Regions from separate parts of the Streptacidiphilus cavernicola genome, predicted to be linked through region 1. Evidence: riboswitches for the same ligand, from Rfam matches in the RefSeq annotation. Region 1 holds a riboswitch; each other region holds the start of a gene.
What was found. A riboswitch is a leader RNA that binds a small molecule or an ion and turns the genes downstream of it on or off. The one in region 1 is predicted to bind cobalamin.
Positions count from the first base shown of each region.

Region 2: another riboswitch for cobalamin. It lies ahead of cobI (precorrin-2 C(20)-methyltransferase); the one in region 1 lies ahead of metE (5-methyltetrahydropteroyltriglutamate--homocysteine S-methyltransferase).
Region 3: another riboswitch for cobalamin. It lies ahead of ACEZDE_RS11875 (ribonucleoside-diphosphate reductase subunit alpha); the one in region 1 lies ahead of metE (5-methyltetrahydropteroyltriglutamate--homocysteine S-methyltransferase).
Region 4: another riboswitch for cobalamin. It lies ahead of ACEZDE_RS28300 (CbtB domain-containing protein); the one in region 1 lies ahead of metE (5-methyltetrahydropteroyltriglutamate--homocysteine S-methyltransferase).

Region 1 is NZ_JBHFAB010000003.1:296,309-300,672, forward strand. Features, by position in the region: gene ACEZDE_RS05740 (ATP-binding protein) at 1-35, opposite strand, end outside; tRNA gene ACEZDE_RS05745 (tRNA-Leu) at 322-407, shown strand; cobalamin riboswitch at 841-1,061, shown strand; gene metE (5-methyltetrahydropteroyltriglutamate--homocysteine S-methyltransferase) at 1,226-3,568, shown strand; gene ACEZDE_RS05755 (peptidoglycan-binding domain-containing protein) at 3,623-4,297, opposite strand.
Region 2 is NZ_JBHFAB010000020.1:109,674-114,037, forward strand. Features, by position in the region: gene ACEZDE_RS24490 (ATP-binding protein) at 142-2,505, opposite strand; cobalamin riboswitch at 2,688-2,830, shown strand; gene cobI (precorrin-2 C(20)-methyltransferase) at 2,905-3,657, shown strand; gene cobM (precorrin-4 C(11)-methyltransferase) at 3,654-4,364, shown strand, end outside.
Region 3 is NZ_JBHFAB010000007.1:128,793-133,156, reverse strand. Features, by position in the region: gene ACEZDE_RS11875 (ribonucleoside-diphosphate reductase subunit alpha) at 1-1,169, opposite strand, end outside; cobalamin riboswitch at 1,324-1,470, opposite strand; gene ACEZDE_RS11870 (GNAT family N-acetyltransferase) at 1,489-2,010, opposite strand; gene ACEZDE_RS11865 (hypothetical protein) at 2,169-3,071, shown strand; gene ACEZDE_RS11860 (histidine phosphatase family protein) at 3,122-3,886, opposite strand; gene mctP (monocarboxylate uptake permease MctP) at 3,992-4,364, opposite strand, start outside.
Region 4 is NZ_JBHFAB010000027.1:30,373-34,736, reverse strand. Features, by position in the region: gene aspT (aspartate-alanine antiporter) at 1-1,280, opposite strand, end outside; gene ACEZDE_RS28310 (SDR family oxidoreductase) at 1,401-2,273, opposite strand; gene ACEZDE_RS28305 (winged helix-turn-helix transcriptional regulator) at 2,390-2,770, shown strand; gene ACEZDE_RS28300 (CbtB domain-containing protein) at 2,814-3,032, opposite strand; cobalamin riboswitch at 3,071-3,233, opposite strand; gene ACEZDE_RS28295 (DUF2470 domain-containing protein) at 3,227-4,009, opposite strand; gene ACEZDE_RS28290 (cobalt-precorrin-6A reductase) at 4,139-4,364, shown strand, end outside.

The sequences.
Region 1 (4,364 bases):
GCGGGGTCGGGAGGGACTTCTCCGCGGACATGCATGTCGGTGCCGCCATCCTCTGCGCGTACGGGCCCCCGGCGGGTCTTCTGCTGCCGCGCCGGTCGGTCGGCTCATCCGATATGAGACCGCGTGGCTACGCAGTGCACCCGGGCAGATACGTAAACTGCACGCTTCTTGCTCATCTGTGATCGCTAAGGGTGCAAAAGTGATCGGTCGGCACCGTGTCCCGACGCTGTCCCGACGCTGCGGACCCCGGTCAGAAGCACTCCGTTTTCTTGGTATTGTTTCCTTGGTCAGCACGGCGGAGACGCCGCTGGCGATCACCCGGTCCGGGTGGCGGAATGGCAGACGCGCTAGCTTGAGGTGCTAGTGCCCTTCGGGGCGTGGGGGTTCAAGTCCCCCCTCGGACACCAACCAACCAACCAACAACACGAACAGCCCCCCACCAGGGGGCTTTCGTCGTTTCTGGACATTGGCGTGGCCAATCGGAGGCCGTCCGGGGGGCGGAGCAGCAGTTCATGCGAGGTTCCTTTCCAGGGTGTTCGCCGGGGTGTCCAACCACGGCTGCTGCGAGGCCCGAGAACATTGCGTACTTCATCCGCGTCTTCGCTGCTCTGCGGGATCAAGCGGTGTTCGGCGGTGCCGCCTTGAGCGAGATCGAGGTGGCCCGTAGCCGTCTCCAGGCGACCTGAGCCCTGCGGCGGGGAGTGCCAGCCGAGTTGGCAGGCTGGTCGACGCCGAGGGGGTGGCCCCGGCCGGAGGCCGCCTGGCCGTCGGTCGCACCCGACCCCCCGGCTTTATGTCCATGATGTGGGACGGCGGTCACGGTCGTGTTGATTCGGCGTCTAGTCTGGCGGTTGCAGTCGGTTCGCCCTGTCAGCCAGGCAGGCGCGTCGTAAGAGGGAACCCGGTGTGATTCCGGGACTGCCCCGCAGCGGTGAGTGGGAACGACCGCCGTCATCAAGCACTGGGCCCGGGTACGGGTCTGGGAAGCGACGGCCAGTAGGTGTCTGCCCTCGGCAGACGTGCCCGCGAGTCCGAAGACCTGCCACTGCCCGTGCACGCCACAGGTGTGCGCGGAGATCCCGGTGACCTCGTGGGCGGGTCGGCGTACATATCAGGTGGGCACGCGCGGCAGAGCCGCGTCCTGAGCCGCCCGGTGCTGTCGTCCCTTCGCGCCTGCGACCCGTCTCCGGGGTCGTCCAGTGACGTACTCGCGAAGGAGAGTCCCTTGACCAGCAAGCCTGCAGCCGCGGCAGCACGGGCCACCGTGTACGGCTACCCCCGCCAGGGCCCCGAGCGGGAGTTGAAGAAGGCCATCGAGGGCTACTGGAAGGGCCGCGTCACCGCCGACGCCCTCCAGCGCACCGCGGCCGAACTGCGCCGCCAGGCCTGGCAGCAGCTCACCGAGGCCGGTGTGGACGAGGTCCCGACCGGTGACTTCTCCTTCTACGACCACGTGCTGGACACCAGCGTGATGGTCGGCGCGATCCCCGACCGGCACCGTTCGGTCGTCGGGCACGGTAAGGCCGTCGACGCGGACGCGTTGGACGGCTACTTCGCGATGGCCCGGGGCACCCAGGAGGTGGCGCCGCTGGAGATGACCAAGTGGTTCGACACCAACTACCACTACCTGGTCCCCGAACTCGGCCCGAACACGGTCTTCACCGCTGACTCGACCAAGCAGGTCGCCGAGCTGCGCGAGGCGCTGGCCCTCGGCCACAGCGCCCGCCCGGTGCTGGTCGGCCCGGTCACCTACCTGCTGCTGGCCAAGCCCGCCCCCGGCGTGGCCGCCGACTTCCAGCCGATCACCCTGCTCGACCGGTTGCTGCCGGTCTACGCCGAGGTGCTGGCCGACCTGCGCGCCGCGGGGGCCGACTGGGTCCAACTGGACGAGCCTGCCCTGGTGCAGGACCGCACCCCGGCCGACCTCAACACCGTCGCCCGTGCCTACCGCGATCTGGGCGGCCTGGCCGACCGGCCCAAGCTGCTGGTCGCCTCCTACTTCGACCGGCTCGGCGAGGCCCTGCCGGTGCTGGCCAAGGCCCCGATCGAGGGACTGGCGCTGGACTTCACCGGACCCGCCGCCGCCAACCTGGACGCTCTCGCCACGGTCGGCGGCCTGCGCGGCAAGCGCCTGGTTGCGGGCGTGGTCGACGGCCGCAACATCTGGATCAACAACCTCGCCGCCTCGCTGACCACCCTGGGCACCCTGCTCGGCCTGGCCGACCAGGTCGACGTCGCGGCCTCCTGCTCGCTGCTGCACGTCCCGCTGGACGCCGCCCGGGAGCGCGACGTCGACCCCCAGGTCGCCCGCTGGCTGGCCTTCGCCCGGCAGAAGACCACGGAGATCGTCACCCTGGCGCGCGGACTGACCCAGGGCACCGACCTCATCGCCGCCGAACTCGCCGCCAACCGGGCCGGTCTGGAGTCCCGGGCCGGTTCCGCGCTGACCCGCGACCCGGCGGTCCGGGCCCGCAGCGCAGCCGTCACCGACGCCGACACCCGACGCCCGCAGGCCTACCCCGAGCGCGCCGCCGCGCAGCGCGCCGCGCTCGGCCTACCGCTGCTGCCGACCACCACCATCGGCTCCTTCCCGCAGACCGCCGAGCTGCGCAACGCCCGCGCCGACCTGCGTGCCGGACGGATCGACACGGCCGGCTACGAGCAGCGGATCGAGGCCGAGATCCGCGAGGTCCTGTCCTTCCAGGAGAAGGCCGGGATCGACGTCCTGGTCCACGGCGAGCCCGAACGCAACGACATGGTGCAGTACTTCGCCGAGCAGCTCACCGGCTACTTCGCCACCCGGCACGGCTGGGTCCAGTCCTACGGCACCCGCTACGTCCGCCCGCCGGTCCTGGCCGGGGACATCTCCCGCCCCGAGCCGATGACCGTCCGCTGGACCGGCTACGCCCAGGCGCAGACCGACCGCCCGGTCAAGGGGATGCTGACCGGGCCGGTCACCATGCTCGCCTGGTCCTTCGTCCGCGACGACCAGCCGCTGGCCGAGACGGCGCGGCAGGTCGCCCTGGCCCTGCGCGACGAGGTCGCCGACCTGGAGGCCGCGGGCACCGCGGTGATCCAGGTGGACGAACCGGCCCTGCGCGAGACGCTGCCGCTGCGCACGGCCGACCGCGCCGCGTACCTGGTCTGGGCCACCGAGGCGTTCCGGCTCACCACCAGCGGGGTGCGTGCCGAGACCCAGATCCACACCCACATGTGCTACGTCGAGTTCGGCGACATCCTCAACGCCCTGGACGACATGGACGCCGACGTCTCCAGCCTGGAGGCGGCCCGCTCGCACATGGAGGTCGCCCACCAGCTCGCGCGGGCTGGCTACCCCCGCGAGGTCGGCCCTGGCGTCTACGACATCCACTCGCCCCGGATCCCCGGCAGCGACGAGGTCGCCGCCCTGCTGCGCAAGGGACTCGGCGGCATCCCCGCCGAGCGGCTGTGGGTCAACCCGGACTGCGGGCTGAAGACCCGCGGCTGGCCGGAGGTCCAGGCCTCGCTGGAGAACCTGGTCACAGCGGCGCGCGAGGTGCGGAACACCCTGCCGGGCACGGCCTCCTGACGAGCGGCGGCCGGGGCGGGCGGACGGCACTAGTCCGTCCGCCCCGGCCGCCGGTCAGCCCGTGGTGGCGGTCGGGTCCGGGTCCAGGGAGGCGCGGCTCTGCGGGCCGTAGACGCCGGTGGGGTCGGCGGCCAGTCCGCGGTCGTGCTGGAGCTGGGTGACGCCGCGGGTGGTGGCGTCGTCGTAGACGCCGGTCGCCGACACATAGGTGAAGCCCTGGTCGAACAGCAGGTGCTGCAACCGCGTGACGGCCGGGCCGCGGTCGCCGGGGCGGAGGGTGGCGTCAGCAGAACCGGGCACGGGAGCAAAGGAGATGGAGGCGGAGGTGGAGTAGGGACCGCCGCTCGGCCGGGGCAGCGGCATGCCGGGGGACGGCGACCCGGTCGGCCCGGCCCGGCCGTTCGCGGACGGCTGCGGCGACGCTGGGACGGGCGCGGCTGCGGCGGAGCCGGCCGCCGCGGCGCGGCTGCTTCCCGGACGGTGGCCGGGGGCGGGCGCGCCCTGCCGTCCGAGCAGGGCCGGGACGCTCAGCGCCGCTGCCGCCGCGAGCAGGAGCGCCAGGGCGAAGCCGAGCTGTCTCCGGGACGTGCCGCGGTTGCGCTGCTCGCCCGCGGACGCGGGGAGATCGGCGGTGTCCTCCTCCCAGACGGAGGGCGTGGCGGCCGGATCCGGCGCCGTCCTGCCCAGGTGCGCCACATAGGGCCTGACGAGATCGGGCTGTGACTCCACGCCCATGATGGTGCCGTCTGTGCCCGGTGGGGCCGGTCGGCTTTCCCGGAAACGGAACAGGGAGCGG
Region 2 (4,364 bases), on a different contig from region 1:
CCGTGACCAGAAACCCTTGCGGACTCCCTGCTGTTACGGAGCCGGTGCGACCCGACGTGGTGTCAGCCTCGCCCAGGACCGGGTGGGCGGGCATCGGTAACCGGCCGATCCGGGTATACCTAGATCTGTGCTGGTACGTACCTACGCAGGTGGGCGCGGTGGGGTGAGCACGGCGGCGATCTCGGTGCGCGAGGAGAAGCCCAGCTTGGCCAGAATGTGCTCGACATGGGCGTCGGCGGTGCGCTTGGAGATCACCAGCAGCTCGGCCACCTCGCGGTTGGAGAGCCCCTTGGCCACCAGCTCGGCGACCTCGCGCTCCCGGCGGGTGAGCGTGTCCGCGGCGTTGGGCGACTGCTCGCCGCGCTGCGCGGGGAGCAGCAGGTCGGCGTCGGCGAGCGCGTACTCGATCACCCGGTCGAGGCCGAGGCCGGCCCCGAGCCGGGTCTGCTCCGCGTACTGCTCCTCGCCCAGGGCCTCCCGCACGGTCCGTTCGGCCGCCTCGTGCACCTCGCGCATCTCCTTGACGCCGCTGAGCGGTTGGCCCGAGCGCTTCCAGCAGACCGCGGCGGCGCCGAGCAGCCAGGCGGCCCTGATATGCCGCCGGACCCGCACCGCGAGCCAAGCGAGCACCTCCAACGCGTAGGCGATGCCGGTGGGTTCGCCCAGCTCGGCCTTGACCGAGAGCGCTTCCTGGGCGGCCAGCGCGCAGTCCGCGCTGGTGCCGTCGTGGTAAAGGCCGAGGGCCCGGCCGACCAGCAGGTAGCCGCGCAGCCAGCGCTCCCCCGGGGCGGCGGCGAGGACCGCCAGCTCGTGGTCGAAGGCGGCGATGGCGGCCTGGAACTCGCCGGAGAGCAGCCGGCTGAGGCCGAGGTGCAGCATCATCAGCCCCTCGGCGGTGGGGTCGGTGCCCAGTTCGATGCAGCCGAAGACGCCCTGGATGTGCCGGCCGACCGCGTCGTGGTCGCCGCGCCAGCCGGCCGACTGGGCCAGGAAGTGGTGCGCGTGGGTGCGCAGCCGGTTGTCGTCCAGGGCCTCGGCGATGGCCAGTGCCTCGTGCAGGCCGGGCAGCGCGGTGTCGTGGTCGCCGCGGAACAGCGAGAGGTTGGCGCCCCAGCTGAGGGCGAGGGCGCGGGCCGCGGTGGGCTCGGGCGAGCGGGCCAGTGCGCGTTCGAGCCAGTAGCGGCCCTCGGCGAGCAGGCCGGAGCAGACCCAGAACTCCCACAGCTCGGTGGTGAGGACCAGCGCCTCCTCGGCCGTCCCCTCGGTGACACAGTGGCCCAGCGCCGCGCGGAGGTTCTCGATCTCGGCCAGCAGCCCGCGGAACAGCGGGACCTGATCGTCAGTCAGGAACCGGGCGCGGAAGTCGCGGACCCCGGCCCGGTAGTGCTCCAGGTGCCGGGCTCGGACGGCCGGTTCCTCGCCGGTCTGCGCCAGCCATTCGCCGCCGTACTCGCGGATCGTGTCCAGCAGCCGGTAGCGGGTGCTTCCTGACGCTTCGTCGACCCGGAGCACCACCGACTTGTCGACCAGGCCGATCAGTTGCTCGACCACCTCGTCCGGGCCGGACTCGCCGCCCACGCAGACCTGCTCCACCGCTGCCAGGTCGAAGCTGCCGGCGAAGACCGACAGCCGGGCCCAGAGCAGCCGTTCCTCCGGGGTGCACAGCTCGTGGCTCCAGCCGATGGTGGTCCGCAGCGTCTGGTGCCGGGGCAGGGTGGTGCGCCGACCGCCGGTCAGTAACCGGAAGCGGTCCTCAAGCCGGGCCGCCAACCGCTCCAGCGGGATCGCCCGCAGCCGCACCGTGGCCAGTTCGATCGCCAGCGGGATGCCGTCCAGGCGGCGGCACAGCGCCAGCACGTCGGCCCGGTTGGCCTCGGTGAGCGCGAAGCCGGGCAGCACCGCGGCGGCGCGCTGGGCGAACAGCGCCACCGCCGCCCCGCCGTCCGCGGCCTCCGGCAGCACCGGCAGCGGCGGGATCACCAGGGTGTGCTCGCCGGGGACGTCCAGCGGCTGCCGGCTGGTCGCCAGGATGCTGACCCCGGGGGCGTCCCTGAGCAGCAGGTCGGCGAGCATGGCGCAGGCGTCCACCAGGTGCTCGCAGGTGTCCAGCACCAGCAGCAGCGAGCGCTCGGCCAGGTGCTCGGTGAGCAGGTCGAGCGGCGGACGGACGGTCTGGTCGGTGATCCCCAGCGCCACGCACACCGCGCGGGGCAGCAGTTCGGCGTCCTTGAGGGCGGACAGCTCGACCAGCACCACGCCGTCGCGGTGCCGGTTCTGCTCCCGTCCGCGCAGCGCGGCGGCGGTGCGCAGGGCGATCCTGGTCTTGCCGACGCCGCCGGGCCCGGTCAGGGTGACCATCCGCGCCCGTGTCAGCAGCCGCTCGACCGCGGCCAGTTCGTCCGCGCGGCCGACGAAGCTGGTGACCTCGGCCGGCAGCTCCCCCGATCTCGCCCAGGCCCGGGACGGCGGAACCTGGTCAGCACCGCTCTGCACGCCGAAGGTCATGCCCACCTCACACGCATCGCCGGTCCGCACCGCTCGGCACTGACCCGATCGTATCGGGAGGATCCGCTTCCGCGCCGGTGATCAGCGATAACGCCACCCGGTCGGGAACCGCGGACGTGGGTCATCCCACAGCCCGCCACCCCGGCGTCCGGTTGACCGGACACCGGCGGGCGTGGTGGGATTTCGAGGCCTGATACGGCGGCAATGATGAGGAAGTCCGGTGCGATTCCGGCGCGGTCCCGCCACTGTCACCGGGCGGCGGCCCCGTCACACCGGGTGCGGTCGTCCGCGAGCCAGGAACTCTGGCCGCCGTCACCACGACACGGGGCGCGGACCCCGAGTGAGGACTGTCCCCATGCGCTGCCGCGCCCTCGTCCGCCGCTGCCTGCCCGCACCGTGGTGAGCCCCGCCGCGCCCCCGCGGCTGACCGGCGTCGGGATGGGCCCCGGCGACCCCGAGCTGGTCACCGTCAAGGCGGTACGGGTGCTGCGCGAGGCGTCCGCGGTCGTGGTCCCGGTGCTGGACAGCGGGGAGACCGGCCGCGCCGAGGCCACCGTGCTGCACCACCTCGACGACGCCGGGACAGCCGCCCGGGTCGAGCGGATCGTCTTCGCGCTGAACGAGCGCGAGAACCGCTCCCGGCGCGAGGCCGCCTGGGACGCCGCGGGCGCCCGGGTCGCCGAACTGCTGCGCGAGCACGGCGACGTGGCCTTCGCCACGATCGGCGACCCCAACGTCTACTCCACCTTCACCTACCTCGCGCAGACCCTGGTCCCGCTGCTGCCGGGGCTGGTGGTGCAGACCGTCCCCGGGATCACCGCGATGCAGGACCTGGCCGCGCGCAGCGGCACCGTCCTGGCCGAGGGCACCGAACCGCTCACCCTGGTCCCGGTCACCGCGGGCTCCGAGGTGCTCAGGGACGCCCTGGCCGGGCCCGGCACCGTCGTCGCCTACAAGTTCGGACGGCTCGCGGGCCAGGTCGGCGCCGCGCTGCGGGAGACCGGCCGGGACGGCAGCGCGGTCTGGGGCTCCGCGCTGGGGCTGCCGGACGAGCGGATCCGCCCGGCCGGGCACCCGCTGGACGGCCCGCTCCCCTACCTCTCGACCCTGATCGCACCCGCGACCCGAACCCGCCGTGGAGGCAAGCTGTGAGCGATCGACCTGTCGGCAGAGTGACCTTCGTGGGCGCCGGTCCTGGCGCGGCCGACCTGCTGACGTTCCGTGCGGCCCGCGCGATAGCCGAGGCCGACACGGTGATCTGGGCCGCCAGCCTGGTCCAGGCCGAGGTGCTGGAGCACGCCCGTCCGGACGCCGAGGTGCTGGACTCCTCGCTGGTCCCGATGGAGGACGTGCTCGCGGTCTACCAGCGGGCCGCCGCCGAGGGGCGGAAGGTGGCCAGGATCCACTCCGGCGACCCCTCGCTCTGGGGCGCGGTGCAGGAGCAGCTGGACCGCTGCCGCGGGCTCGGCCTGGAGACCGAGATCGTGCCCGGGGTGTCCTCGTTCGCCGCCGTCGCCGCCATCGCCCAGCGGGAGCTGACGATCCCCGAGGTGGCGCAGAGCGTGATCCTGACCCGGCTGGGCGGCGGCAAGACGCCGATGCCCCCCGGTGAGGAGGTCCGCGACTTCGCCCGGCACGGCACCACCATGGCGGTCTTCCTCTCCGCCGCCCGGACCAAGCAGCTGGTCGAGGAGCTGACCTCGGGCGGCTACCCGCTGGACACGCCCGTGGTCATCGCCTACCAGGCCACCTGGCCGGACGAGTTGGTGCTCGAAGGGACGCTGGAGACGCTGGAGGCCACGGTCAAGGAGCACCGGCTGTGGAAGCACACACTGTTCCTGGTCGGCCCGGCGCTCGCG
Region 3 (4,364 bases), on a different contig from region 1:
GTGTCGGCGTCCACCCGGCGCATGAACTCGTCCGGGACCCAGTGCGCCAGGTTGAGGTTGTGGGTGCGCCGGGCCTCCTCGCCCGTGCTGTCCCGCAGCTCAAGGAACTCCTCGACATCGGCGTGCCAGGTCTCCAGGTAGACGCAGGCCGCGCCCTTGCGCCGGCCGCCCTGGTTCACCGCGGCGACCGAGGCGTCCAGGGTGCGCAGGAACGGCACGATGCCGTTGGACTGGCCGTTGGTGCCGCGGATCAGGCTGCCGCGGGAGCGGATCCGGCTGTAGGAGAGGCCGATCCCGCCCGCGTGCTTGCTCAGCCGGGCGATCTGGGCGTAGCGGGAGTAGATCGAGTCCAGCTCGTCCAGCGGGGAGTCCAGCAGGTAGCAGGAGGACATCTGCGGGTGCCGGGTGCCGGAGTTGAACAGGGTGGGGGAGGACGGCAGGTATTCGAGCCGGCTCATCAGCCGGTACAGCTCGGCCACCTCGGCCACGGACTCCTTGCCGCCCGCCCGTCGCCCGCCGCCACCCTTGTCCGAGTCGCTGCGCTCCACGCCTCCCGCCCGTCGCCCGCCGCCACCCTTGTCCGAGTCGCTGCGCTCCACGCCTCCGACCTGGAGGCCGCAGGCCACCCGGAGCAGGAAGTGCTGCGGGGTCTCCAGCACCTGACGGGTGATCGGGTGCCGCAGCAGGTAGCGGGAGTAGACCGTGCGCAGGCCGAAGTACTCGAACCGGTCGTCGCCGGCCGGGTCGACCACCGCGTCCAGGGCCTCGGCGTGGGCGGCGACGAAGGCGGCGGTGTCGTCGCCGATCAGGCCCTCCCGGTGGCCGACCGCGATCGAGGCGGCGAAGCAGGTGGCGCCCTGGCCGGAGGCCTCCTCGCGGATCTCCTCGGCCAGCAGCCGGGCGGCGAGCCGCGAGTACTGCGGGTCCTCGGCGATCAGCGCGGCGGAGGCCTCGATCGCCAGGCCGCGCAGCTCGCTGTAGTCGGCGACCGCGCTGCGCCCGCGCAGGGCGGCGGCGGCGACCCGGCCCGCGTCGATGTGCACCAGGTCGGCGGAGCGCTCGGTGAGGGTGCGCAGCAGGGCGGTGCCGGGGGCGTCCTGGACGTCCGGGCCGGGGCCGTCGCCCTGGTGCGGGACTGTCGTCGCTGCTGCGGTCTCGGTGATCGTCACTTGCGCTCCTCGTTGGCGGCCGGTCGGCGGCGGACCGTCGGCGGGAGGCGTGAGGGAGCGTCACCGGGCGCGCGGAGGCAGCCAGGAACGCGTCCCCGGCCCACCCGCGAGGCCCGGACGTGCGTCGCCCCGGGGGGTGCCGGGACGAGCTGTCGGCAGGTACTCGGACTCGCGGCAGGCCAGGGCGCGAGGGCGCAGGGCACAGCCGCTCACCGCTGCGGGGCAGTCCCGGAATCGCACCGGGTTCCCCTGCGGGACAGCGAGTATGAGCATACATGTAGGGGTGCTTCCAGAAAGCACCCCTACATGTAGTGTCGCGTCACTCCGCTTGTTCGGCGGGGCGGGGCGTGAGCTCGACCGCGTAGGTGAGCAGCGGGATGTCCGGCATCGGCGACCAGTCCCGCTCCGGGGTCCGGACGAAGCCGAGCCGCTCGTAGATGCGGTAGGCGTACACCATGGACGGCTGAGTGGACATCACCACCCGGCGCAGCCCCAGCTCCCCGGCCCGGTCCAGGCAGGCCCGCACCAGCGCCTCGCCGACGCCCCGGCCGCGGGCCGCGGGCGACACCGCGAGCATCCGGAACTCGCCCTCGTCGCCCCGGGCCAGGTCCGCGTACGGCGAGCCGGGCGGGGCGAAGGTCACCGAGCCGAGCAGGGCGCCGTCGGCGGGGTCCACGGCCACCAGCAGCTCGGCCCGGTCGGCGCGGTCGCGGGCGTCGCGCAGCCGCGGTTCGTAGCTGCCTCCGCGGGAGGTGTGGCCGTCGGCGATGAAGGACTCGGCGGTGAGGTGGCCTGCGGCGTCGAGCTCGGAGTCGAGAGCGGGGCGGATGAGGATGTCCATGGGGAGAGTCTGCCGGACCGCCCGGGTCACTCCGGCAGCGGCTCCGGAAGGCGAGGTTTCTGGCGGTATGTCAGATTTGGAGGTGTGTCCGCGGTGGGATCCGGCTCTCCGCGCGTGAGCGGGAGCGAGGGCGGCACCGGATGCGTCGGGCGACGGGGATGCGACGGGGAATCGGACTCGGCCTGGCGGGACTGGCCCTCACCCCGGCAGCCCTGCTCGCCGCCCCAGCACAGGCGGCTGCGCCGCGGGCCCCGGACCCGGGGTCGATCGCGGCCCCGGTGCCTGCGGCCCCGACAACGGCGGCCCCGGTGACTGAGGCCCCGGCGATCGCGGCCCTGACCGCGGCAGCTCCGGCGACTGCGGCCCTGGCGACTGCGGCCCCGGTGACGGCGGCCCCGGTGGCGGCTCTCGCGGGCCCGGCTCCGGCCCCGAGCGCTGTGGTGTGCGGGCGGGATGTGGCGGGGATCGGGCGGCCGCCGTTGGGGTTGGGGTTCTCCGGGCTGCGGGCGTCGTACGACCTGGGCGGTGACTGGTCCGGCTTCACGCTGCGGGCTGGGAACGCCACCCCGGCCGCCTGCCCCGGGGTGCTCCCGGTGGTGGTGTTCGGCGCGCAGGGCACCGCGCTGCGCACCGGCGACCTCCAGGTGCAGTGGCGGGACGGCGGCGGCGCCTGGCAGCGCACCGCGCTGGTCGCCGAGGACGGCCTGCTGGTGGGACTGGTCGGCCCGGCCCGGGGGCTGACCCTGCCGTCCGGGAGCACCCGGCTGCTCCCGATGCGGATGCGCTTCGCGGGCGGCGCGCCCACCGGCCAGTGGGTGACCATGGCGATCGGCTACGAGCCGGTGGCGCTGGACGGGCAGACCGTCCCGCTGCCGGTGGGCGTGTCGGACCCGCACCTGTTCCGGGTGGTGCCGAGGCCGTCCGCGGACGCGCAGTTGGCGCGGACCGGCGGCTCGCCCGCCACCGCGGCGGCCGCGGCCGGGTCCGCGGCGCTGCTCGGCGGCGGAGCGGGCCTGCTGCTGCTGGCCCGGCTGACCCGCCGCCGGTCCGCGCGCCGCTGATCCGCCCCGACTCGCCGCTGATCCGACCGCCGGTCGGGCCGCTGCCCCGGCTACTGGTCCAGCGGGACCGGGGCGTTGTAGCAGTCCAGCGCCAGCCGTCCGGACGGGGTCCGGGACCAGCGGGTGATCGAGGCGTTGCCGACCGTGCCCGCCCGGTCCACCGCCAGGATCGCCGCCTCGTCCAGGTCGTCCAGGATGTGGCGGAGCATCAGCACCACGGCGTCGTGGGCGACCAGCAGCACCCGGCGCGACGCCTCGGTCTCGTAGAGGTCCCGGAGCAGGCTGCGCAGCCGCAGCGCCACGTCCGCGAGCGACTCGCCGCCGGGGGGCCGCCAGCGCAGTTCGCCGAGCAGTCGGCGGCGGGCCGCCTCGGCCGGGTGGTGCAGCTCGATCGCGGCCTTGGTGACCATCTCCAGGACGCCCAGCTCGCGGTCCCGCAGCCGCTCGTCGGTGCGGACCTCGGGCAGCGGCAGCCCGGCCCGGTCGATCTCGGCGACCACCAGCTCGGCGGTCTCCTGGGCGCGCAGGTACGGGGACACCCACAGGCTCTGCGGCAGCGGCCCCTCGGTGCGGGCGGCGAGCCGGCGGCCCAGCGCGGCGGCCTGGGCCCGGCCCAGCGCGGTCAGCGTCAGGTCGGCGTCCCGGCAGGTGATGCCGGTGGTCAGCGCGCCGGCCGCCTCGGCGGCGGCGAAGGCCGCGTTGGCGGTGCTCTGGCCGTGCCGGGTGACGGTCAGCGAGAGCGGGCGCGGTGGCACGGGCGGTGCGGACGGAGCGGGCGCGGACTGGCTGCGGCGGTGATGGTCGGTGAGCTCCACGGGTACCCCCTGCGGGTCGTCCGGCCCGGCGCGGGTCGCAGACCGGGCCGCCGCGTCCCAGTGTGCGGGAGCGGCGGCCCGGCAGGGGGGCGCAAAGGGGGTGCGTCAGGGAGCGAGGGGTGCGCCGGACGGAGTGAGCGCAGGCTGGGGTGCTGCGTCGGTGAGGTAGTCCGCCGGGGCGGTCTCGTCCGGTGCGTCCGGGCTCTTGACGGCCCGGAGGACCAGCGTGAGCACCACGGCGACCGCGAGGTTGAGTACGAAGGCGGTGACCCCGATGTAGCCGATCTGGCCGATCCCGGGGATGGCCGCCGCGCTGCCGCCGAAGTGCGAGCCCGGCTTGCCGGGGGCGGCGATGCCGTACGCCTCGTAGGTGCCGTAGGCCATCCCCGCGGCCCAGCCGGCCAGCAGCGCCCAGCGGTGCAGCCAGCGGGTGAACAGCCCGCCGACGACGGCCGGGAAGGTCTGCAGGATCCAGATG
Region 4 (4,364 bases), on a different contig from region 1:
AGCCAGCCGAAGACCAGTCCCGACAGCAGGCAGCCGCCGCCGGTGCCCAGCGACAGCGGGACGCTGCCCAGGTTGACGGTGATCCGGCCGATCAGCATGCCGATCACGATGCCGATGGAGATGAAGACCAGGTCGGCCTTGACCCCGGGGTCGATCCGGAAGCCGACCCTGGGCACGAACGAGGCCAGGTCCCGCTTGGTCCCGGAGAAGTGGATGGTGTCACCGTTGTTGACCACGGTGCCGGGCTGGATCGGTAGGGCGTGGTCCATCCGGGTGATCCCGGTCAGGAAGACCCCGTGCCGCCGCTCGGTCGGGACCATCTCGCGCAGTTCGCCGATGGTCTTGCCGCCGGCCTCCTTGGCGGTCAGCACCACGTCCGCGAGGTCCAGGTCGAGGTCCATGCCGGCGGTGGGCGCGACCTCGGGGCCGATCCGCCGGTCGCCGATGAGCAGCTGCTCGCGCGGTCCGACCAGCAGCAGGATGTCGCCCAGGACGAGTTCGGTGTCCGGCGCCAGGTCGACCGGTTCGCCGCCGCGCCGCAGCCGCTCGATGGTGACATCCTGGCCGAGCGTCCGCTCGACCTGGCCGACGGTCTCGCCGTCCGCGTGCGTCACCATGTGGGCGCGGCCCACGAGTTCGGGCAGCGCCGGGGCGGAGCCCTCCTCGGTGGAACCGCCGCCGAGCTTGGCCCAGAGCTTCTCGGCCTCCTCGCGGATGTCGATCCGCATCAGCGCCGGATAGATCTGGCTGGTCATCAGCACGATGGTGATCAGGCCGACGATGTAGGAGATGGAGTACGCGGTACCGACGTTGGCCTGCAGCTTGCTGATCTGGTCGGCCGGCAGTTTGAGCTTGCCGATCGCGTCCGTCGCCGTGCCGACCACCGCGGACTCGGTGGCGCCGCCCGCCATCAGCCCGGACGCGGTGCCCTGGTCCAGGTTCATGGTCACCGTCGCCACGGCGGTGACGGCGAGCACCGCGACCGCCTCGATCAGCGTGAAGATCCCGTAGCGCAGGCTGTTGCGGTTGAGGCTGGCGAAGAACGAGGGGCCGCTCATATAGCCGAGGGTGAAGATGAACAGCGCGAAGGCGATGTTCTTCACCTCGGAGTTGAGCGCCACCCCGATCGTGCCGACGAAGATCGCGACGATCAGCGTCCCGGCGACACCGCCGAGCGAGATCTTCCACAGCTTCACCCGCCCGATGGCGAACCCGATGGCGAGACACACGAACAGCTGGATCTCGGGGCTGTCCTTGAACAGGTGCTTGATCCACTCCATGGGTCCGAAGTATCCCGGCCGCGCCGGTGCGCGCCCCCGCGCCGCGCTGCGCGCTCCTCCCGATGGCCCAACCCCGGCCGAGGGGGCGCGAGCGGCGGCGCGGGACGCCGAGGGCCCGGGTCAGCCCGCCGTCGGCGCCGCCGCCAGCGCCTGCTTGACCGAGTCCGCCAGCGGGGTGGTGCGGCGGCCGATCAGCCGGGACAGCTCGCCCGGGGTCCCGGCCAGCTCGCCGCGGCCGATGCCTGCGTCCACGTCGGCGAACATCCGGGCGACCGGCTCGGGCAGCCCGGCGCCGACCATGATCTGCACATGCTCCTCGAACGGCACGTCGTGGTGGACCACCGGCTTGCCGGACTGCGCGGCGATCTCGGCCGCGAGCTCGCTGAAGCTCCAGGCGGTGTCGCCGCTCAGCTCGTACACCGCGTTCCGGTGGCCCTCGGTGGTCAGCACCACGGCCGCCGCCTCGGCGTAGTCGCGGCGCGCGGCGGAGGCGACCCTGCCGTCGCCGCTGCTGCCGGTGACCGCGCCGAACTGCAGGTAGGTGCCCAGCTGGGCGGTGTAGACCTCGGTGTACCAGGCGTTCCGCAGCAGCGCGTACGGGACGCCCGAGGCGCGCAGCAGCGCCTCGGTGGCGTGGTGGTCGTCGGCGAGGGCGAAGGTGGTGTCGTCGCCGCCGAAGATGCTGGTGTAGGCGAGCAGGCCGACCCCGGCCTGCTTCGCCGCCTCGATCACGGCGCGGTGCTGCTCCACCCGCGCGCCCATGTCGGTGCCGGAGATCAGCAGCACCCGGTCCACCCCGGTCAGGGCGGTCCGCAGCGTCTCGGGCTCGCTGTAGTCGGCCTGCCGGACGTCCACCCCGAGCGCGGCCAGGTCGGCGGCCTTCTCGGGGTCGCGGACGGCGACGGCGACCTCGGTCGCGGGCACCCGCTCCAGCAGGCTCTCGACGACGAGGCGGCCGAGCTGGCCGGTGGCGGCGGTGACGAGGATGGTCATGGTGGGCGTTCCGATCGTGGTGAGGGGAGAACGGCGCCGGTGCGCCGCTTCACCCTCCCCACGCTAGGCACGGTACTTCCGAATCGGAAGTACCCACTTTGAAGTAAGCTGGTGTCATGAGTGCGATACCGCCGTTCACCGTCTACGACAAGGCCTGCCCGTCCCGGTTGGTGCTGGAGCACGTCACCAGCCGCTGGGGGGTCCTGGCACTGGCCGCGCTGCGGGAGCGGACCTACCGCTTCAGCGAGCTGCGGCGGCGGATCGAGGGGGTGAGCGAGAAGATGCTGGCGCAGACCCTGCAGACACTGGAGCGGGACGGCTTCGTGCTGCGGGTGGCGCATCCGGAGATCCCGCCCCGGGTCGAGTACAGCCTCACCGGGCCGGGACGGGAGGCCGCCGAGCTGGTCGTCGACCTGGTGCAGTGGGTCGAGCAGCAGATGCCGCAGGTGATCGAGTCCCAGCGGCAGCGGGACGCGCTGCGCGCCGAGGCGTCCTGACCCGGCCGCGGCACGCCGGTGACGGTGCGTGGGTGGTGCTACGTCAGTGGCAGGGGAAGCCGAGGAAGTGCCGGGAGTCGTGGACGAACTCGTGGATGTGCATGTCGTTCCCGAACACCGAGTAGGCGCCCTGGTCCACCCCGATGAAGTAGTACACCGCGAACGCGATCAGCGCGGTGCCGACCAGCCACAGCACCGCCTTGGACACCGGCAGGACGACCGGCGTGGCTATCACGGCGGGGGGTGCGGACAGACTGCTCATGACAGAGCCTCCTTGAGCGGGATCGTGCGTCCCTCAGTGAATGGAGCGGAGCGACGGACGACTGTCTGACTCGCCGTCACCGACCTTCGACCTGCCGACCGGTGACCGCTCACAGTGGCGCGACCGCGCTGGATTCCCACCAGCTTCCTCGTGCCATCACTCACGGTTGACAGTACGGACCTGTACGCGACGCGTCAATCACGCCGGACCGCCGGGCGCTGCTCCCCGTGCCCGGCCAGCAGCGCGTGCAGCCGTCGGCCGACCTGGTCGGCGTCCGGCAGCGGCTCCCCGAACGACAACCGGACGTCCTGGTGCGGCGGGTGGGCATGGCGCCGGCCACCGGGCCACTCCCGGGACAGCCGTAGCACGATGCCGTAGCGGTCCAGCGCGAGCGGGCTCACCTCGGTTACCCCGTACAGCAGTTGAGGATCAATCAGACCGAGCAGCGCGGCCACGTGGCCCTGGTGGTCCTCGGCGAGGTGGAGCAGCAGCGCGGCCTCGACCACGGCCAGCGGGTCGGGTTCGGCCCGCAGCAGCTCCGCCGGGTCGACCAGACCGTCCGCGCCGGGTGTGGCGAGCGCCACGTGCCGGACGTCCACCGGCAGCGACAGCATCCCCTCCGGTTCGGTGCGCCCGCGCGACGACAGCATCCCGGCGATCCTGACCCGGGCGCGGATCCGCTGCCGGACCGCCAGCGGTGCGACGTCGGTCCACTCCAGCGCCACCGGCAGCCCGCCGCCCTCCCCCGCGACCATCGCCGCCTCCCGGGCCAGCCTGCTGTCCAGCGGCACCCGCAGCCGCAGTTCCGCCCGCTCCTCGGCCCGCTCCTCCGTCCGCTCGACCACGGCGATGTCCGACCCGAGCAGTTCATGCCTGCTCCCGTTGGCGACGGCGGTGAGCGAGGTGGCCGCCCGCAGCACGCTGCGCACCACCTCCGCGTCCGACGGCTCGTACGCGCGCGACTCTGACCCGACCACTCGGCAGCCCTCCTCTAGTTAGGCAAGCCTTACCTTATCTTGAGGTCGAGGGGCTGCCAAGCACACCCGCCCGCTACGGTGGGCACCGGCACCCGGTCAGTGCCCTTGACCACGGAGGTGACAGTGCCGATGACCCGTCATGTGCTGGTGCTCGGCGGGACCGGTGAGGCACGTCTGCTGGCCGCCGCGCTGGTGCGCGAGCCCGGCGTGGCGGTGACCAGCGCGCTGGCGGGCCGGGTGGCCGAACCCCGGCTGCCGCGGGGGCGGGTCAGGATCGGCGGCTTCGGCGGTGCGGACGGGCTGGCGGCGTGGCTGCGCGAGCAGGACGTCGCCGCGGTGGTCGACGCCACGCATC